One region of the Kroppenstedtia sanguinis genome, then DNA from elsewhere that is predicted to be linked to it. Evidence: predicted binding sites of a transcription regulator. Region 1 holds the regulator's gene; each other region holds the start of a gene.
The links. Region 1 encodes Rex, which represses fermentation and respiration genes when NADH is low (regulators of the CRP and FNR family bind a similar motif). Its sites were predicted from a motif close to TTGTGAAATATTTCACAA; they were not measured.
Positions count from the first base shown of each region.

Region 1 (5,520 bases):
AGAGGGGGACAGGCCGGTGCTGGAGGTGCTCCCCTTCCGGCGCTTGAAGGTGGGAGTGGTTACCACAGGCAGTGAAATCTACCATGGGCGCATCCAGGATCGGTTTGGCCCGGTGGTTCAGGAAAAGCTTCAATCCTTCGGTTCCACTGTGATGGGACAGACATTGGCCGGCGACGACAAGGAGTTGATCCAATCCCAAATTTGCGCCTTTGTGGATCGGGGAGCCGATCTGGTCCTGGTGACCGGAGGCATGTCCGTCGACCCTGATGACCGGACCCCTGGTGCGATTGCGGCGATCGGCGCAGAGGTGGTCAGCTATGGCACTCCGATGTTGCCTGGATCCATGTTGATGATCGCCTATTATCGGGAGATTCCGGTCTTGGGACTCCCCGGTTGTGTGATTCATGATGAGTACACCTCCTTCGATCTCTTTTTGCCTCGGATCCTCGCAGGGGAAAAGGTGAAGCGGGAGGATATTGTCCAGTTGGGTTACGGCGGGTTGCATTCATGTTGACCTGATGTACTAAGAGAACGTCTGTAAAAGCCCGACGGATATTTCGGAGGCATAATATGTCAGATATGAAAATTCCCCAGGTGACGGCCAAGCGGTTACCCCTTTATTACCGCTACCTGGAGAAACTGCACATCATCGGAAAGCAACGCGTCTCCTCGTCGCAGCTGAGCGATGCTTTGCAGATTGACCCCGCCACCATTCGCCGGGATTTTTCTTACCTGGGTGAACTAGGTAAAAAAGGATATGGATACAATGTCAACTATTTACTGCAATTTTTGCGAGAGTTTCTGCGCCAAGATGAAGTGACCCATGTGGTACTGGTGGGAGTGGGTCATTTGGGCACTGCATTGCTGGGATATAATTTTTACCGGAGTCACAACACCAAGATTGTGGCGGGGTTTGATACGGACCCGAGTAAAGTGGGAACCGCGGTGGAGGGAATCCCTGTATTCTCTATGGATCGTTTTTCCGAAATGAAAGAGTTGCACAATGTGGAAGTGGCGATTTTGACGGTTCCGGCGGCTGAGGCTCAGGTCACCACCGATCGGATTGTGGCAAGCGGGATTCGGGGTATCCTTAATTTCACGCCATCCCGGCTGACGGTGCCGCGGAATGTTCGGTTACATCATATCGATCTGACCGTTGAACTACAGACATTGATCTACTTTCTGAAAAATTTTCCCCCGGAAGAGGACATCCCTTCCGAAGAGGATGAGCCTACAAGTGGACAAGACTGACAGGCGGGTGGAAAAGGGAGAGGGAAGGGACAACCATGAGTGGTGGAGAGAAGCATTGGACCGAACATCTAGGTGAACTTCGCAACAGGATTCTGGTCACTTTGGCCACTTTTATCATCATGTTGATCGTGGGCTTCCTGTTTGCCCAACCGATGATCCAATTTATGAAAGAGGATTTGCTTCAGGGGTCCCTCAAAGAAACCCTGCAGTTGCATATCTTTTCTCCGGGGGAAGCCCTGGCCATCTATATGCAGTTCGCCTTTGTAGTGGGGGTCACCTTCACACTTCCGATCGCATTGTACCAAGCCTGGTCCTTTGTCCGGCCGGGATTGACATCTCGGGAACAACGGGCGACCTTGCGTTACATTCCGTTTGCCGCCTTTCTTTTTATCCTGGGACTCCTTTTCGGTTATTGCTGGATCTTTCCTTTCCTCCTCAACTTTATGTTCAAGTTGACATCTTCATTGGGGGCGACGGAAACCTACGGAATGTATGAGTTTTTTCGCTTTATGTTCCGGATCGTGTTTCCGATAGCCGTTTTGTTTGAAATGCCGGTGATCATTCTGTTCTTGACGAGAATCCGGGTGTTGAATCCGAATCTTTTGCGGAAAGGGCGTCGCTTTGCGTATCTGCTCATGGTGGTGTTGGCTGCCTTGTTGACGCCGCCGGATTTTGTCAGCAACATCTTAGTAAGTATTCCGCTCATTCTTCTTTATGAGGTGAGTATCTGGCTGTCGGCACGGGTCTACAAACAGATCGAGATGGAAGATGAAGAGTGGGAGCGTAAATGGAGAGAACAGGAAAAAGAAGATCTGGATGACGGATGGTAAGAAAAATGTGGGAAGGGGGGAAGCCCTCTTCTCCTTTTCTTGTCAGTGAAACTGCAAAAATCTTGATTCAGGTCTGAGACTGTTGATTAAGCAGAAAATAGTCGTCAGGGAGTCGTGTGCTGCCATAGCGAGACCAGGGAGCGGAAGCGACCCTGGCGAGACTTGTGCCCTATGGGTGCAAAGCTTTTATGCACCACAGGCACAACAATCTGAGATAGAGGAAGTACCACAGGCACAACAATCTGAGAAAGGGATGACATCCTACCCAGGGTAGAATCTGGGAAGAGGGTGCTGAGGGGCCATATTCATCCTGGTGTGGCTTCCGTCTTGCCTCTGCCCGATGACAAGATTCCCTCTCCACTTCCTTGGGGGATGGCATGATCCCTGATCCAAGTCGGAATCGGCGATGGATCCGGGCAGGGACTTCCTTCAGCTACTGCTACTGCAGTGAATAATTTTTTTTAGAGGAGGTCTTGCAAAACGAAGTCAGTGGAGATATTATGTAATTGGTGTTAGCACTCAGGCCTGATGAGTGCTAACAGAAAAACATTTCACCCATAAAGGAGGGTGTACAGACGTGATCAAACCTTTGGGGGATCGAGTCGTTCTGCAAGCTATCGAACAAGAAGAGAAAACGGCTAGCGGCATTGTTCTGCCGGAGACGGCCAAGGAGAAGCCTCAGGAGGGCAAAGTGGTTGCTGTGGGCTCTGGCCGCTATGAAAATGGACAGAAAGTCGACCTCGAAGTCAAAGAGGGGAACCGGGTGATCTTCTCCAAATATGCGGGTACGGAAGTGAAAGTGGGAGACACGGAATACCTCATTCTGCGTGAAAACGATATTCTGGCTGTTCTCGACTGATCTTTCCACCCCGTCGAATAAAAACCCCTACATAGGAGGGAGAAGGAACAATGGCGAAAGAGATCAAGTTCAGTGAAGAATCCCGCCGCTCTCTGCTGCGCGGTGTGGATGCCCTGGCTGACGCCGTCAAGGTGACGCTTGGGCCTAAGGGACGCAATGTGGTGCTGGAGAAAAAATTTGGTTCTCCGTTGATCACCAACGACGGCGTCACCATTGCCAAGGAAATCGAACTGGATGACAAGTTTGAAAACATGGGTGCGCAATTGGTGAAGGAAGTGGCCACTAAGACCAACGATGTGGCTGGAGACGGGACCACCACTGCGACGGTATTAGCCCAAGCGATGATCAGTGAAGGTCTGAAGAACGTCGCCGCTGGCGCCAACCCGATGGTGATTCGGCGCGGGATTGAAAAAGCGGTCAAGACGGCAGTCGATGAGATTAAGAACATTGCCAAGCCGGTAGAAGGCAAAGAGTCTATCGCCCAAGTGGCAGCCATCTCTGCTAACGATGATGAAGTGGGTCAGCTGATCGCCGAAGCGATGGAGAAAGTGGGCAACGACGGCGTGGTCACAGTGGAAGAATCCAAAGGGTTCCTCACCGAACTGGAAGTTGTCGAAGGGATGCAGTTTGATCGCGGCTACATCTCTCCCTACATGGTAACCGACAACGACAAGATGGAAGCGGTGTTGGACGACCCCTACATTCTCATCACCGACAAGAAAATCTCCAATGTGCAGGAGATCCTGCCTTTGCTGGAGCAGGTGGTTCAACAGGGCAAACCCCTCTTGATCATTGCGGAAGATCTGGAAGGGGAAGCACTCGCCACCCTCGTGGTCAACAAACTGCGGGGCACCTTTAACGCGGTGGCTATCAAAGCTCCAGGCTTCGGCGATCGCCGGAAAGCGATGTTGCAGGATATCGCTATACTGACCGGCGGCCAAGTGATCACCGAAGATCTGGGTATGGACCTGAAGAGTGCCGACTTCAGCGTACTGGGCCGTTCTCGTCAAGTGCGTGTCACCAAAGATGACACGATCGTCGTCGATGGTGCCGGGGACCGTGGTGAGATCAGCAGCCGTGTGAACCAAATCCGGCAACAGCTGGAGGAAACCACTTCCGAGTTTGACAAAGAGAAACTACAAGAGCGTCTGGCCAAACTCGCTGGCGGCGTAGCCGTCATCAAAGTGGGTGCCGCCACTGAAACCGAACTGAAAGAGCGTAAACTTCGTATCGAAGATGCTCTTAACTCCACCCGTGCCGGTGTGGAAGAAGGCATGGTTTCCGGCGGTGGAATCGCTTTGGTCAACGTCATGCACGCGGTGGAAAACTTGAAGAGCGAAGATAATGATGAACAAACCGGGATCAACATCATTCGTCGATCCTTGGAAGAACCGCTTCGTCAAATCGCCTTTAACGCGGGTCTCGAAGGCTCCGTAGTGGTGGAACAGGCTAAGAAAGAAAAAGTGGGCATTGGTTTCAATGCCGCTACCGGTGAATGGGTAAATATGATCGATGCCGGAATTGTCGACCCGGCCAAAGTAACCCGGTCTGCCCTGCAAAACGCAGCTTCCGTGGCGGCCATGGTGCTGACCACCGAAGCGGTTGTGGCTGACAAACCGGAAGAAGAAAGTGCTTCTGCTGCTCCGGATATGGGTGGCATGGGCGGTATGGGCGGTATGATGTAACCATCCCCCATAAACGATGTAACCATCCCCCATAAACATGGATGTATTAAGGTTTTTATTTAAAAAAGCAAGGGCTTAGCCCACAATTTGCCCATATAGGGTAGGTTTTGAGAGGCTTCCCATGAGTTCAGCCAACTTTTGGGAAGCCTCTTTTTTCTTCTTCTCGATCGAGCTTGCACCTTGATTCAGATTTCAACGTCAAATACCTTTCCCGGATCTGGGAAACATAAGGGCATCCAAAGCTGTGGAAAGGTGATACCATGGATGAAAATCAGGGACACTCGCCGATTCAGGCAGGAGACATCGTTTATGTAATGGTGCGAAATCCTCACGCGCAAGACGTGGCCAACATACAGGAAGCCGCAGTGGTTCGTGATCCAAAAGGAGCTGGCGATTTGAGCCTGTTCTTGTACGAAACCCACTACCCCATGAATGAAGAAATTGCGGTTTACCGTACGGAAGAAGAAGCCGAGCAGGCATATCAGTATTATTTCGGCTTCTCAGGAGAAGGGGACTCTCATGGTTAAGCCATTCCTGCCACAATTGGTATACATGGAGCCACGTGCCCTTGAATATCCTCTCGGTCGGCGGCTAAACAAGAAATTTACAGACATGGGGATCGAGATCCGGGAAACCACGTCCCACAACCAGGTTCGCAACTTGCCTGGGGAAAACGATTTCCAGAGGTACCGGGTAGCGAAATCCACACTGGTCGTGGGGGTCCGAAAAACCCTCAAATTCGACACCTCGAAACCTTCTGCAGAGTATGCGATTCCCTTGGCGACGGGTTGTATGGGACACTGCCACTATTGTTACTTACAGACGACCATGGGGAGTAAACCTTACATCCGTACTTATGTGAACGTCGAGGAGATTCTGGACGCCGCTGAAAAGT
Region 1 is NZ_JBNPXF010000020.1:29,103-34,622, forward strand. Features, by position in the region: gene JOD24_RS12195 (molybdopterin-binding protein) at 1-514, shown strand, start outside; gene JOD24_RS12200 (redox-sensing transcriptional repressor Rex) at 571-1,251, shown strand; gene tatC (twin-arginine translocase subunit TatC) at 1,287-2,081, shown strand; gene groES (co-chaperone GroES) at 2,659-2,940, shown strand; gene groL (chaperonin GroEL) at 2,991-4,625, shown strand; gene JOD24_RS12220 (transcriptional regulator SplA domain-containing protein) at 4,886-5,152, shown strand; gene splB (spore photoproduct lyase) at 5,145-5,520, shown strand, end outside.

Region 2 (5,520 bases), on a different contig from region 1:
AGTTTCAGTATGCTTTGATCCGTCCAGGCAAAGGAATCGGTCCATTCAGACAGCTCTGCTTCCCCTTCCTGCCGGTGAATGATGGACTGAATCGATGTCCCTGCTTCTTTGCCGTTTAACGTCGCATGAAAATCGGCTCCCAGCATCTGTACGGGCAAAAAATACTCCGGTGCCAGGATCAGAAGGGTCAGCGCCGGCAGAAGCAATAGATCCCCGTCGATAAGGAGCAACCCCAGATGGACAGCCACTGAAGCTACCGATAACATCGAGAAAAATTCAAGGGCAAAGGAAGACAAAAAAGCAACACGTAGCGTTCGCAGCGTCGCTGCGCGGTATTCATTACTTACTTCGGCGATCGTTTGACTGTGCTGGCGGCTACGACCGAGAAATTTCAGTGTCTCTAAGCCACGAAGAGAATCGACAAAATGGTTTGACAGTACCCGAAAGGACTGCAACTGTTTTTCTGTCTGTTTGCGTGCCGCCATGCCAATCAGAATGAGAAAACTGATCAGAATCGGCATCGTCACCATCAGAATCAATCCCGATACGGTATCCAACGTAAAGACATAAATCAGAATCAGCACCGGGAGGATAGCTATACCGATCATGCGCGGCAAAAACAACTCCAGATAAGTGCGGAACTGGGTGATTCCTTCCAACGCAAGCGTAACCAGATTTCCTGTCCCTTCCGCCTTCGCAAATCGCGGTCCAGATTGGAACAGCTGATCCATGAGCTGCTTTCTCATCTCCGTTCCCGTACGCTCGGCGTAACGATAAGCCAGCCTTTGCTGGAAAAACCCCGCTCCGTAACGAAAAAGGAAAGCCAGCAGGAACCCCCCCATCTTCACCAATTGTTCCTGCAATGGCTCTCCGGAAAACAAGGCTGTGATCATTTCCGCCAGCCACGTTGCTGCGAGGATGATCGATACTCCTTGAACCAGCGTAAGAAGTGTCAACTTCAGGAGCAAAGACTTTATCCCTGGAAACCCCAACAACTCGCGGTCCATCAGTATTCGAGAGGCTCCTTCTCCGTGAGACGTTTTCTGAAGATATAATAGTTCCAGATTTGATAGCCAAGTACAAAGGGCAACAGAGTAAAGGCAACGATCGTCATGACCTTCAGAGAGTAGGCTCCTGAAGAAGCCTGGTAAATGGTCATGTTATAACTAGGATCCAGGGAGCTGATCATTACATTCGGGAACAGAGATACAAACACAGATGCAACTGCCAATGTAATCAAGACACCCATCATTGTAAATGCCCAGCCATCTTTTTTCTTGTTCATAAATGCGCCGGCACATACATATACAGCAATGCCAAGCACCAGAATGACTGTCAGAATTCCGCCATGTGCTTTAAATGCGTCGGTCATGAAGAAGGTCATGGCTCCAAACAGAAGTAGCAATATTGAGAGGGGAAGGAGTAAGCGTTTTGCTAGGTTACGTGCACGATCCCGAAGATCACCCGCTGTTTTGAGCGTTGTGAACATGAGCCCGTGTATCAGACACAACATAGTTACCACAGCTCCGCCCACGACAGTATACAGGTTTACCATGTCAAACAGGCCGGCATTCAGCTCCATGTTTTTGTCAACGGGTAACCCTTTTACCAATCCGGAAAAGACCACACCGAACAAGAACGGCACCAACAGACTGCTAATAAAAATGACGTGATCCCAATTCTTTCTCCATTTTCTACTGTTTACTTTGCTTCTATACTCAAAGGAGACCCCGCGTCCGATCAGAAGAAGCAATACAACGACCAGTGGTACATAGTATCCACTGAACAATGTTGCATACCAGTGAGGAAAGGCGGCAAACATGGCTCCGCCGGCTGTCAACAGCCAGACTTCGTTCGCATCCCAGAAAGGACCGATCGTGTTAATCAATACACGACGTTCACCCTCATTTTTTGCGAGAAATTTCGTAGACATCCCTACACCGAAATCAAATCCCTCCAGGAAGAAGAACCCGACAAACAACACACCGACCAGAATAAACCACAACTCATTAAGAGACAACATGCTGTTCCCTCCGATCAAATGGATCATTTAGTGTAGCCTCCTGCAACACTTCTTGGGGACCCTTTTTGATAACACGGATGAACAGGTAAATCATGATAATCATCAACACCGTGTAAATAGCCAGATACGCAATGAGCGAGAACAGAATCTCCGGCCCGGTTACACTGGGCGATACCGCATCTGCTGTCGTCATCAACCCCTGAACCGTCCACGGTTGACGTCCGACTTCAGTCATAATCCATCCTGAAACATTAGCGATCTGAGGCAGGAAAGTACTCCAGAACATCCCATGCAGGAACCACGGTTTTGCTTGCTCCAATTTATTGCGAGCGGCCAGATAGGTTCCATAAGCAGCCAGTAGAATCATCAGGACTCCGGAAAAAACCATGAGTCGGAAGCTCCAGAATGTCGTCCGTACCGGAGGAACGTAATTCCCCGGGCCGTAAGCTTCTTCATATTGGGCTTGAATTTCCTTAATACCGGGTAGTGAACCAGAAAACTCGCCATAGGACATGTAGCTGAGTGCAAGCGGGATTTTAATTTCTGCAGAATTCTCCTGTTTTTCTGGATCTATGACAGCAAATAGGGTCCAAGGTGCCGGATCTCCACTGGTTTCCCACAGGGCTTCCGTTGCTGCCATTTTCATCGGTTGCGTTTTGACAAGGTATTGAGCTTGCCAGTGACCGACTACCGCCACCATAACCGAGCTAATCAAACCAATGATCACTGCAACCTTGAATGATTTTTTGAAGAAATCAACCTCTTGCTTCCTCAGTAATTTCCAGGCACTGATACCCGTGATCAGGAATCCGGCGGTTGCCAAAGCAGCAAAAATGGCGTGTGGGAATTCCACCAGAACCTGACCGTTGGTGATTAAGGCCAGAAAGTCATTCATTTCGGCACGCCCGTTATTGATGGCATAGCCGACGGGATGTTGCATGAAAGAGTTTGCCGCCAGAATCCAGAATGCGGAAAGGGCTGTTCCGATAGATACCAACCAAATAGCGGCCAAATGAACTTTCTTGGATAATTTGTTCCAACCAAAAATCCAAATACCAATAAACGTTGATTCCATAAAGAACGCCAGCAGTGCTTCGATTGCGAGGGGGGCTCCAAATACGTCCCCGACAAATCTGGAGTAATCAGACCAGTTCATTCCGAATTGGAATTCTTGAATGATCCCGGTCACCACACCAATGGCAAAGTTGATCAGAAACAATTTTCCCCAAAACTTTGCCATCCTTTTGTACTCTTCTTTTCCTTTGACAACATAAATGGTCTCCATCACCGCGATAATAAATGCCAGCCCAATCGACAAGGGAACAAAGAAGAAATGGTACACCGTCGTTGCTGCGAACTGGAGTCGAGCCAAAAGAAGCTCTTCCATACTGCTTCTCCACCTTTCCCCTCCAAAGTTTTAACAGCGTTGAACCAAGCAAAAAAACTTGTCGATCTATTATTATTATTCCACAGGGACCCACTGAAGAGTGTTCAATATATGGCATATTGATTGTGAAAAAACGAACAAAAAAAGAACATCTCCAATTCTTTGGGGTGAATCGGTATGTTCAAACTCTTTTCCCTTTAGCCTGTCGGTGATTAAAAAAGAAACGGAATCCAATTAAAATAATAGAATGTATTCAATCTCATAAATTGGGTTTTGCACCTTTTGCATCCATTGAATCGATGACTTCATATTCCTATAATTTTTCGTGTACCAACTGTCCTCTGCTGAGAGTCTCAGGAGTACAAGGGCTCGTCCTTCCTATGACAGCTGGATTCCTTCTGCAAGTCTTCCTCCAGACTAAGCCACAGAGAGCTTTCTAAGAAAATCCCAAGCTTTCTTCTCCATAATAATATCTGTTCATTGTCACATCATGAACACCGAGGAGGTTGTGCACCATGGGATTTTACGACCGATCGGATCGCACCCGCAAACGTGACTTCCATTTACTTACCGGGCTGGTTTCAGGCTTGGTGGGCGGGATTTTGGCATTGACACTGTTTACCCAAACCCCTCTCTTTTCCCCGAATCCATCCGTTGGATCCCGTGCTGTCGAGGAGAAAGCGGGGCCAGTACAAAAGGTGAGTGTCGATGTAGACAGCAACATCACCGAAGGCGTGAAAAAAGTTCAGCCCGCTGTGGTCGGGATTGTCAACCGCAAAAAAAATGAGGATCCTTTTGGTTTGCAATCTGAAGAACAAGGGACCGGCTCCGGGATCATCTTTGAAAAAAAGGAGGGAAAGGCACGAGTAGTTACTAACCATCACGTGGTTGCTGGATCAGATGAGGTGATCGTGGTGGTACATGACGGAAAAACCGAAAAAAAGGTAAAGGGTCAGGTACTAGGCAGTGATGAAATCACCGACTTGGCCGTCTTGGAAATCCCCGATAAACAGGTGACATCCGTTGCTCAGTTTGGAAACTCGGATACTCTTAAAGCGGGAGAACCCGCTGTCGCCATTGGGAACCCCCTGGGAATCGAGTTCTCCCAGTCCGTCACTGCCGGGGTGATCAGCTCACCCCACCGCAAGATCAATATCTCCGGACACTTGTCCATGGAGGTGATCCAAACCGATGCTGCAATCAATCCAGGAAACAGTGGTGGAGCGCTGATCAACACCGCCGGTCAAGTGATCGGGATCAACAGTATGAAGGTTTCAAAAGAAGGAGTGGAAGGTTTGGGATTTGCCATTCCGGCGAACGAGGCGCAACCGATTCTCGATCAGCTCATCCAATATGGGAAAGTGAAACGCCCCTTCATGGGGATCGCCCTGAAAGATTTGGATACGATTGCTGCCACAGACAGGCAAATCACTCTCCAGCTACCCGATTCCGTCACGGATGGGGTGGTCATCCTGGATGTCAGCCCCAGTAGTGCCGCCTCCAAAGCCGGTCTCCATCGCTTAGATGTGATTGTCGCTCTAGACGACAAAAAGATAAAAAACGGCTCCCAATTGCAATCCTATCTGCAAAAAGAAAAAAAGATCGGCGACCGCATGAAGGTGACTTATTACCGGAACGGTAAAAAACAGAATACTACAGTGACCCTGCAGGAAGGATAAAACGACTCCCCGCTGACAACAGCGGGGAGTTATGTGTCTGGCACATCAGTCGAAAAAATACTCAAGTTCCTGCTACAGCCACCAATTTAACTGTGAACGTGGTTCCTTCGGAATTACTTTTGGCCGAGATGCTGCCTCTATGCTTCTCCACAATCCATCGGGCAATGCTCAACCCCAGACCTGTTCCACCATCCCTGCGGCCTCTCGCCTGGTCTCCCCGATAAAACCGGTCAAAGATCCTTGGCAAGTCTTTCTCGGAAATACCTACTCCCGTATCCCTTACTTCAATGAACAGCTGAGACCCCTTTTTGCCACAGCTTAAATAAACAGCCCCGCCAGAAGGGGTAAACTTCACCGCATTATCCAACAAGATGACAAGCAACTGATGGATTCGTTCCCGGTCTCCGTTGCAAAAAAGACGGGATTGGATA
Region 2 is NZ_JBNPXF010000003.1:120,567-126,086, reverse strand. Features, by position in the region: gene cydD (thiol reductant ABC exporter subunit CydD) at 1-1,007, opposite strand, end outside; gene cydB (cytochrome d ubiquinol oxidase subunit II) at 1,007-2,023, opposite strand; gene JOD24_RS03160 (cytochrome ubiquinol oxidase subunit I) at 2,010-3,410, opposite strand; gene JOD24_RS03155 (S1C family serine protease) at 3,926-5,089, shown strand; gene JOD24_RS03150 (sensor histidine kinase) at 5,151-5,520, opposite strand, start outside.
Region 2: a site for Rex is predicted at 3,534-3,551, ahead of JOD24_RS03160 (cytochrome ubiquinol oxidase subunit I). Genes of this name have one in related genera too.

Region 3 (5,520 bases), on a different contig from region 1:
AGCAACGGTTCCACGCACCCAGAAACGATGATCCAGCCAAGTCGGAGGAACCCCCCGACCGTTCATATGAAGGGGAAGCCACTGATCCGCAATTCTCAAGCGGGCTTCTGCCCCGGAAACAGCCATTTGAACTGTGCCTGTCAACTGTTTGGAACCAGGGGCTTCGGCCACCCCGTTTTCCCGCAACCAGCGATAGGCCTCATAAGAAAGCGGGAGATTTCGGATCGACTCCCGATACACCGGAGCAAAAGCAGGATACACATCACTGATCGCCTCTTCCTGAATCCAGCGAAACAGTCCCTTTAATGTATTCAGGAAGATTCTTGATTTAATCGGTCCACCTTCGCCGGTATCCACGTACCAGACCCCGAAGAAATGGGACAAGACATCCCCACTCAACATGGGCCAGGTAAACCGCTTGCCAAAATAGGTGGCAACATACTTTTTAAAGAGTTCGAGGGAATGCAGATAGAAACTTTGGGTCTTCTCCTGGAATTTCTCCACATAGTTGGAGAAAAACAAGTTCAACTGCTGTTCCACGATATCGGGAAGACCTATCTCTTCCTCTGGCAAAACCGGTGGGTTGAACCGTTTCTTCTCAACAGGCAGTGCACCCATTTCGGACATTTCCTTCTCTTGTGTTGTTTCTCCCCAACCTTCCTCACTGACGGGATCGGGAAGATCTTCCGCTGCCTTTTCCGACTGTTCCATCTCCCGGGCTCGTTGCATCATCCACCCGAGAACATGCAGTCCATGTTGATGCCAATATTCCCGCTGTAAGCCCTCACTGGGCTGTACTTGATTTTTTAAATACATATCGATCTCCCCCTTCATCTCCACCCCAAAAGATGTATAAGGGCCAAACAGCTCGTACCGATTGACCAAGCGGGAGAGTCGAGCAAACATCAACATGCCTACACGAACCGGCTCCACCAGACGGATAGAAAACTCCTGGTCTTCCGTCAATAACGAACGGAGGATCACCTCCTCACCGTTCACGCGAACCACTTCGTAACAGCACAGATGAACCCCCGCCAATTCTTCGGCGATTCGCTCCGATTGCGATGAGGAACCGACCAAGGTTCTCCTCCAATATTCCACGGGTCTTTCTCCCCGAAAACAAGTCGCATCAAACAGCATCCAAAAACGATAGGTGTAGGCCAACTTGGACGGGATCGGATGTTCTACCGGCAACTGGAGACATTTTTTAAAGGTGACGGACCACTTCTCGTCGATTTCCCTCATACAATTCTCTTGAAACCATTTGTTAAGCCAAGAGACCAACCGGGTTTTCAATTTCCGCTCCCGCTCTTCCCGTAGAAACTCCGCTGACTTGAAAGCCACCACCCGTTCACAGCACTTTTTGTATTTTTTTCCGCTACCACAGGGACAAGGATCATTTCTACCAGCAGTTACAGGCATATTGACACATCCCGTATAATCCTTTTCTCCAGTATATCTCAATTCCCCATCAAAAAACAAAAATATTTGGAAAAGACTGAGCCAATTCCCACTTCGCAACCTACTCTTATCATAAATAGAAAAAACCCGTGGTGTAAAGTACCACGGGGAAAATGATTCCACTTTTATTCGAGGATATAAACGGTTACACCTCTCCGCCCCCACTGAATCGCTTCCTGGCGGGTCTCGAAGAAAAGATCGATGATATTTCCGTTCACGGCCCCACCGGTATCCTGCGCCACAGCCTGACCGTAGCCTGGTATGTAGAGCTTGGTACCGAGTGGGATGACACTAGTATCGACAGCAACGGTTCCTCGATGAGGCATCGCACCTGTCGCAGTAGGACTTCCGGTGTGAGTGTATCCCGTGGCCTGCATGGAGAGGCTTTTTTTGTATTTTAGACCGGCAATTCGGGACCCAGAAGAGGAAGAAGCCAGATCCGTGTCTTCCTTTTCTTCCTCCTTAGTCTCTTCGCCGGAGCCCACCTTCACAATCTCAGCCACAGGTTTAACCTCATCCACTTTCTTCTGATCCGTCACCATGGCCTTTCCATTTTTATACAAGGCGGTCACTTCATAGATGACTTTTCCCTTTTCCCCTTTTTGGGTCACCTTTTTTTCACCCTTGGGCAAATCAGGATCCTTTTCTTTTTTGACTGGATAATCCGTCGTTTCTACCTTTTTCTTGACCTGTTTTTCGATTTTGTCGATCACAATCATCATATCATTGTTAATTTTTTGATCCAATGCGGCATTCATTTGATCGCTTTTTTCCGTTTTCACTTTTTGTTCCTTGAGAAAATCTCCGACAGTGGGTTGCAACGTTCGGGTCTTGACCGGGTCTTTCCCACCCACCTTCAGAGAGACCTTACAATTACAGGTCAGGTGAACTTTGGAATCCTTTTCGATCGGCTGATCCCAGGGGTGATCAGGCTTATATTGCTTTTTGAGTTTGGCGGGATCATAACCTTCATCGGCCAAAGCCTCCGCCAATGTTCCACTGAGGACGTCGGTTTTGATTTTTTTATCCTGGTCACTGAAGGTGACGGTGATCTCTTTGTTCATCATCGCATAACCGACGAACGTACCGGACAACAGCAGGACAGCGGCAACCCCGAGAGAAATGATCAGGGATTTCTTCATTCAATACCTCCTTCCTACTGGTAAAAAGACGGTTATATTATAACAGAGTACCAGGAAATGTCCACAAATCAGGAAATTTCAAAATGTGTCCAATTTGTTAAATGATTCAAACAAAGCCTCCATCTATCTTATGACTTCACTTTCCGGATCTGCCCCATGGACATGAAAGAGGAGAGCGGATTTATTCCACTCTCCCGCCGGCATCCGTCGGCTCCGGATCTCCGGAGATCTGGTCAGGCGGCAACGGCTCTCTTTGAAACTTCTTCACATTTTCATCTAAGGGAAGTTTTTCACTGGGTGTAGGTACTTTTTCTGTCTTGGGCATCGTCTTGGGCGCCTCCCGTGTCGCTTTTGGATGGTGGCGGATTGCGGAGGACCCATAAATATCCACCGTGAGACGACCATTTCGAGCGGTTGCTTGAATCAGAATCGGTCTGTTCAGCTGATTTTGAAACTGAAAATCAGGTCCGCCCCATGAAACTGTCGCATCCCGGCCCGCCGGCACATAAGTCACCTGCTTGCTGTGGCTTACTCGCTGTACCACATGCAAGCCCGCTCTCTCCACGCTGTTAAATAACGTGGACGAAGTTTGACAGATCCCACCACCCACTCCTTCCGTATACTCTCCCCGGACGATGATCTTAGCTGGGCGGTATCCTCGGGAGCCGGAACGAATCCCCACTGTCCGGTTAAAGGAAAACACTTCTCCGACATTGACCACCTGATGGTCGATCGCCCGCACAGACAGTAAGATATTCTGAGATCGATTCGCATTATGCGGATTATATACCGTGGAGTAAGAAGCTAGGTGCTTCTCCTTGATCCTTTTCAAGGTTTCCGTGGTGATGGGCGGGCTCCAGATCTGTACGGGAACTGTCAAAGGGCGGTTAAGATAATGGTGAATCCCGTCCAGCCAATGGTTCACCTCCGCCCGATCCACTTTGCGGCCATTTTGGTGCGGCACCAATTGCCGGTCCCGGAAGTAGGCGGATTTCGGTTCACGGTTAATCTCTTTTTCCACTTGTGAAAACCAATGGTGGAAGGCATCCCGGTCCAAGGTGGTGGGATCGATCCCATCAAATCCCGCTTGACTGAGATCCAATCTCCACTCTTTCCCTTCATACTTCACGATGAAAAGCGATTTGGTCTGATTTCGGGCTTTCACATCTGCATGACCTGGGGCCTCTTCCTTTGGTTTCGAAGCCGGTTTCTGGGACACTTCTCCCGGCACACATCCGCAGATAAACAAGAGTACAGAAAGCCAAAATCCAATCGTCTTCAAGCTCTCACCCCCCGTCTCTAGTCTTTGTCAGGGGGAAGAGGCAACACACTGGGAACTTCAAACAATTATCCAAATAAGCCGACGAGAACAATCCCGGCGATCCCATTCCAAAGGATGAGCAAGGGAACACCGTAGCGAAAAGTAGAGTGCATGGTCTTATGTCGAAATGTTTTCATTCCCACCCAAAGGCCGAGTCCACCGCCCAAAAATCCGCTCATAAACAAACGTCGTTCCGGGATTCGCCACCTGCCTTTCTTGGCCCGGGCTTTATCCGACCCCATCCATGCAAAGGCCACCCCATTGATTACCAACAGATAAATAAGGATCCACATCATAAACTCAGCGTATCCGATCCATTAAAAAATCTCCATACATCTTCTTTCCGATTTTTCATAAGCGTAGTTTTCTATGCCGGGGCCCGACCGGTCGGAATGGTGTTTCACATTCCCCGGAGCTAGAATTCCTGCCATTGTAAGGGAATCATCCGCTACTCCATGGGGCGATGATTTTATGGCAACTATAAGGCAATTTTTCATCCGATTTGTGAGGGATTGGCGAAAAGACCGTTTTGCGAACAAATTCCCATGTACATTCGGGTATGCTACCCTAAAGGGGAAAATCCGCAAATCTGGAGCCTGTTGGGTCATTCTGAGACGATGTGAAAAGAGAGAACCAGTTATGGAGACAACCCCTGGAACGGGAGGCGAATTCGAATGGAACCTACGGTTTTAAGCCGAATCCTGACTGCTGAAACTCTCGCTTTCCATATAATTTGGGCTACGATCGGCGTCGGCGTGCCGATTTTTATCTCCCTGGCGGAAGGCTGGGGAATTTGGAAGAAGGATTCCCATTATATCTTGCTGGCCCGGCGTTGGACGCGGGGATTTGTGATCACGGTCGCTGTCGGGGTAGTGACCGGAACATGTATCGGATTGATGCTCAGTCTTTTGTGGCCCCGCTTTATGCAACTGGCAGGCAATCTGATCAGTCTGCCCTTGTTCCTGGAGACCTTCGCTTTTTTCTTTGAAGCGATTTTCCTCGGTATTTATCTCTATACCTGGGATCGACTCAAACCGGTTCTTCATTGGCTGACCTCGATTCCGATTATCATTGGTTCATCGCTGTCGGCGGTTTTTATCACGACGGTCAATGCATTTATGAACACGCCGGCAGGATTTTCAATCCAACAGGGAAAATTGGTCGATCTCCGTCCCCTGGAAGCTATGTTCAATCCGGCCACCCCAAGCAAAGTGGCTCATGTTCTCTCCTCTGCCTATGTAACCTGCGCCTTCCTGCTCGGTGGAATTGCAGCTTGGTTCCTACTGAAGGGAAGGAACCATATCTACTATAAAAAAGCGTTGAAAATGACCATGATCGCCGGTCTGATCCTTGCCCTGGGCACTGCGGTTGCCGGGGATCTCTCGGGAAAATTCCTTGCCGAGCATGTACCGGAAAAACTAGCCGCAGCGGAGTGGCATTTTGAAACCCAGCGGGAGGCTCCCCTTATCCTGGGAGGATATCTTACTGAAAACCATGAGGTCAAAGGGGCGATTCAGATTCCCTTCGCACTCAGTATCCTTGGGAAAGGTTCCCCTGATGGGGAAATTATCGGGCTGAATGAGTTTCCACCGGATG
Region 3 is NZ_JBNPXF010000005.1:45,005-50,524, reverse strand. Features, by position in the region: gene JOD24_RS04450 (YecA family protein) at 1-1,422, opposite strand, end outside; gene JOD24_RS04445 (resuscitation-promoting factor) at 1,587-2,603, opposite strand; gene JOD24_RS04440 (VanW family protein) at 2,785-3,885, opposite strand; gene JOD24_RS04435 (DUF1294 domain-containing protein) at 3,951-4,217, opposite strand; gene JOD24_RS04430 (cytochrome ubiquinol oxidase subunit I) at 4,599-5,520, shown strand, end outside.
Region 3: a site for Rex is predicted at 4,454-4,471, ahead of JOD24_RS04430 (cytochrome ubiquinol oxidase subunit I). Genes of this name have one in related genera too.

Region 4 (5,520 bases), on a different contig from region 1:
ATTTCATCCCCCACCTGGTAGGCTTCCATCTTGCTTGATTCCCCGCCCCCTTCTACTGTACCCGAAAATTGCATGGCTGCCGGGTTGTTGGTCATTTTGGCATCGATGTTGACTTTTTGATCGATTCCTTGAGTCTGACCCTCTGCTTCCAACTGGATTTTCTGGTCACCCTCCATCTTGTAGGTGAGTCCTTTTGCTTCCTTTGTCACTTTTTGAGTTTTTGCAATCACTTGCCGGGTGGTCAACTTCTTCGCCGGCTCCTTCTCTTCCTTCTCCTCCCCCTTTTCCGCAGCAGGGCTTTGAGACAGGCAACCTGTGAACAGAAGGACTATTGGCAACGAAATCGCTAACAAACGGGATAAACGCAACATAGATGAATCCTCTCCCTACTCTGAAAATGGTAATCACCGAGTATGCTGATTCGCCTGATTTGAGGTAGGAAGTCCAATGCACCCCAGAGCTACTTCTACTCCCTCATCTCCCTGTGGCATAAGGAGAGAACGAACGCTTTTAAGCAGGATCCGTATCTTGTGGTAGGACGACTTTTTCACAATGCTTCCAGGCGACCTCTCTAAGACTTCTCCGCTACTTATTTAGGGCCTCAGCCCCTTTGGATTGTAGTGCCTGTGGTGCATCCTTGTTTTTCTGATTGTAGTGCCTATGGTGCATCCTTATTTTTCAAATTGTTGTGCCTATGGTGCATCCTTATTTTTCAGATTGTAGTGCCTATGGTGCATCCTCGATTTTAAAATGATTGTGATGGAACGCCTACCTTCCGACTCCTGTTTTCTGATGAATCAACAACCTCAGATGATTATACGAACGGATCCATTGTCACACAAATAACTCCATATTTCTAGTATAAATACCATTTTTATATCACGTAATCGACAACATTCGATCCAAGGCCTGTTTAGCCCAGTAGGAGGTCTCTGGATCCACACTCACCTGATTGACCGGATGGCCTTCCAGCAAGCTCTCTAAAGCCCACAGCAGATGCGGAAGATCAATCCGATTCATAGTCAGACAAGGACACATCGTTCGACTGAGAAGCTGGATCTGCTGTTCGGGATGATTTTGGGCGAGTCGTTGCACTAGATTCACCTCGGTACCTACAGCCCATTTGCTTCCGGGAGCAGCCTGTTGAATCCGGTGAATAATGTAGCTGGTAGATCCCTTTTCATCAGCGGCCTGAACCACATCAAAGGTACACTCGGGATGGACAATCACTCGGGTTTCCTGATCCTGCTCCCGCATTTGGCGAATCTGATCCACAGTAAATTTGGTATGAACCGAGCAAAATCCCTTCCACAACAGAACACGAAGCTCCTCCATCGGTCCCTTCACTTCCTCCCACTGTCCATAGATCGGATCCCAGACGGCCATCTGTTGCAAGGGGATTCCCATGGCATGGGAAGTGTTCCGTCCCAGGTGCTGATCCGGAAGGAACAGGATTCTCTTCTTTTGAGAAAAGGCCCATTTCAACACCCCTGCTGCGTTGGAAGAAGTACAGGTCACCCCACCATGACGACCGACAAAAGCCTTGATGTCAGCGGAGGAATTAACATAGGTCACAGGCAGGATCGTATCCCCCAGTTCTTGCTGCATCACTTCCCAAGCCTCTTCAAGCTCATCGATGGTAGCCATATCCGCCATAGAACAACCGGCTCTTCGGTCAGGGAGGATCACGATCTGCTCCTCCTTGGTCAGGATATCTGCCGTTTCAGCCATGAAATGAACGCCACAAAACACGATATAGCTGGCTCGGCTCTGCCTTTCAGCAATTCGGGCCAACTCCAGGGAGTCCCCAGTGAAATCGGCGAAGCGAAACACCTCGTCCCGCTGATAATGATGCCCCATCATCACCAAATCTCGGCCCAGTGTATCCTTGGCCTGCTGAATCCGCTCATCCATTTCCCTATTGGACAAGTGGCGGTAACTTTCTGGAAGAACAGATAAGTTCGCCCTTAACCGTTCCATATCGATCATCTCTCCTTCTCTTGAATCTCCAGACTGATATCCAAGGCTTGAACCGAATGAGTCAACCATCCCAAAGAGATGAAATCCACACCGGTCTTGGCCACTTCACGAGCAGTTTCAGGGGTGATGTTACCCGATGCTTCCGTCCAGACCCGACGACCACCCACGATGGATACAGCCTCCCGCAGGCACTCCGGGGCCATATTGTCCAACAGGATCCCATCCACATCGAGATCGGCTGCTTCCGCTACCTGTTCTAGAGTGTCTGCCTCCACCTCCACTTGAACCATGTGGCCCACCCGAGAGCGGACCTGCTCCACTGCTTTCCGCATACTGCCAACCACGGCGATATGGTTATCTTTGATCATCACTCCGTGACTGAGCCCTAATCGATGATTGATCCCACCCCCAGACCGGACCGCATACTTCTCCAGCATCCTCAGCCCCGGTGTGGTTTTTCGGGTATCCAATACCTGACAGTCCAATCCTTCCAGCACATCCACCACCTGACGAGTGACCGTGGCGATCCCGGACAGACGTTGCAAAAAATTGAGTGCCACCCGTTCCCCGGTGAGCAGAGCCTGGGTGGTTCCTACTATCCGGGCCAAGACGGCACCGGGAGAAACTCGCTCCCCCTCTGCCACCTCGCAGATCAACCGCATGTTTGGGTCCAATTGGCGAAAAACTTCTTCCACTACCGGCAATCCCGCCACCACCCCGTTTCCCTTTGCCAGGAAGATTCCTGTGGTTCTCTGCCCCACCGTCACCAGGGATTCCGTGGTCCAATCCCCTGCTCCGATATCTTCATTCAATGCTTCACTTACCAGCGGTCTCAGTTGTAACCGGTTCAACTGTCATCCCCTCCACAGATGATTTCATCTCGCTCCCTATATAGCGGGTGACAGAAAACTTCGATGCGAAGGTTCACCTCTGCCCACCTTTGCTCACACCCCACAATAAAAAGATTGTGAAATAATGATCATGTCGGTGCTCACATCTCTCCACACTGACCCTCTGGCGCACCTTCTCACCATGAGTCCCACCCACTGAACACTGCAAAATCGATACCATCTTGTGATTATATTCACAAATATTTCAACAAAAAGTCATCTCTATTCTCTCAGGAAGAGGGGATTTGTCAAGCTTTTTTGATCATTATTTCACAATAATGAATCCCCGCCCTCTCGGTTCTCGTTATCTATAACCGAAACCCACGCCAAATTCTCACGAACCATACCATCGGCCCATCACAGGAGGCTGACAAAAATGAAATCATTATATCTTGACCATGGGGCCACCACCCCCTTGCGAAAAGAAGTGCAAGAATCCATGGTCCGTGCCATGATGGAGACATTCGCCAATCCCGGAAGTCTTCACGATCCGGGACAACAAGCATTTGAATTAACTGAGGAAGCCCGGCTTCAGGTGGCTCAATCCATCGGCAGCTCCCCGCGGGAAATCCTGTTTACAGGTGGAGGAAGTGAAGCCAACAATATGGCCATCCTGGGAGCAGCCCGTAAACATCGACAACGGGGGAATCATATCATCACTACCCAAGTCGAACATCCCTCTGTGTTGGAAACCTGCCGCCAACTGGAACGTGAAGGATTCTCCGTCACATTTTTGCCCGTAGACGAGTGGGGAGGTATTCGGATCAGGGATCTGGAAAGAGCCATCACTCCCACAACCATTCTTATCTCAGTCATGGCCGCCAACAATGAGGTGGGAACCTTGCAGCCGATCCGCGAAGCTGCCTCTCTGTCAAAGGAGCGAGGCATCCTGTTTCACACTGACGCCATACAGTTCTTTGGGAAAATTCCTGTCAATGTGCGGGAATGGGGTGTCGATCTGTTTAGCCTCAGCGGCCATAAAGTGGGAGGACCCAAGGGAACGGGGGTTCTGTTTTTACGCAAGGGGGTACGGGTGGATCCAATCCTGTTCGGAGGGGGCCAAGAGCGGGGACTTCGTCCCGGTACCTTGAATGTGCCTGGAATTGTTGGACTGGGATCCGCCTGCCGACTGGCGGCCTCCGAAGTAAACCAGACTCGGGAAACTATGGCCCGATTACGGGATCTGCTATGGAAGCGAATCTGTAATGAGATAGGCGACACTCGTTTAAACGGGCATCCCCTTCACCGTCTCCCCAACAATCTGAATATCTCCTTTGATCGATTGGAGGGACAGGCCGTGCTTTTAGAATTGAACCGGTGGAATGTGGCGGTATCCAGTGGATCCGCCTGCAGTTCCGGAAAACAAGCACCTTCCCACGTCTTGAAAGCCATGGGGCAATCCGACGAAGCAGCCTACCAAAGTCTGCGAATCACCTGGGGACCCCAGACTACAGAAGAAGAAATCCACCTCCTGACCGAAAGATTAAAGAAGGCGGTTTCTGACCTCCGCTCCCGCCTCCCCTGATCCTCTTCATGAACTCTTTTACCATCAAAAATCGGGAAATATCTCACTTTCGCCAAGACAACCCTTTCGGTTTTTGTTACACTTAGGATGGATGCGGAAAACGACGTAAGCTTTTGACGGAGGGAGGGGAACTAAAAGTGCCCGTCAACTTCTATCGGACCCGTAAATTTCGTAAAGTAGCTTTATTCAGCTTTGTTGGAACCTTGATGATTTCCGGATATGTGCCGGTAGCGCAGGCACCTCAGGGACATCCTTGGAGCCTCTGGGGAAAAAAAGCTGTCGGATCAACGGTGTCTGATGATCAGACCACTAAGAAACGGATCCGGCTCTCCCAAGTGGAAGACTCCGATCGTAACAAGGAGGAAACCCAGGAAAACGACAACCAGTCCAAACTGGATTCGTTGGAAAGAAGCCATTCTGAGACCGTCCGAACTCACACGACAACTCAACAGCAAATGAGCCGTTCGGCAAAACAGGAAAACTCAGGGAAATCCGGGACGACTCCGGTCACCCACCCTGGAAAGGAAAAGCCTGTTCCGGACGATTCAAAGCCCAGTGACGGAGACAAACCAAAGGACCCGACCGATAACAAGCCCCAACCCAATCCCCCCGAGGAGGGAAACCCTCCTGACAATGAAAAGCCGGATCCAGAATCCCCCGGTGAAGATCCAGAACAACCCGGTGAAAATCCAGAACAACCTGGTGAAAATCCGGACCAACCCGGTGAGGATCCGGAAGAGCCCGATGAAGATCCAGAACAGGGAGACGGGGATCATTCCAAGCCTGAATGTCCTCTCAAACCGATCCTAGATGATTGGGAAAAGGTGGAATAACTCACTCCGTCGTACAAAAAAGCCTCGTAAGCCCGCCTGGTTTACGGGTTTTTTTGTACGGTCTATCCTGTAATTTGGATAAGATGGATATATAGATTTTTTCAGACGTGTTGATTAGCCATATTTTAGGAAGGAACTAAGGTCGGGAGGGTGGGAGGGTGTAGAGCCTTTGCGCTCTTTGCAAGAGATCGTAGCCGTTCCACCATCCCCGTCCCCTCAAGCCATATTTAACGTTGGGGGCAATAGGAAGAGCGAAAGGGCCATTTCGTTCCCATCATCCACTTTATAGTTA
Region 4 is NZ_JBNPXF010000023.1:30,024-35,543, forward strand. Features, by position in the region: gene JOD24_RS13050 (DUF6612 family protein) at 1-371, opposite strand, end outside; gene nadA (quinolinate synthase NadA) at 880-1,989, opposite strand; gene nadC (carboxylating nicotinate-nucleotide diphosphorylase) at 1,986-2,831, opposite strand; gene JOD24_RS13065 (cysteine desulfurase family protein) at 3,247-4,395, shown strand; gene JOD24_RS13070 (hypothetical protein) at 4,533-5,228, shown strand.
Region 4: a site for Rex is predicted at 3,053-3,070, ahead of nadC (carboxylating nicotinate-nucleotide diphosphorylase). Genes of this name have one in related genera too.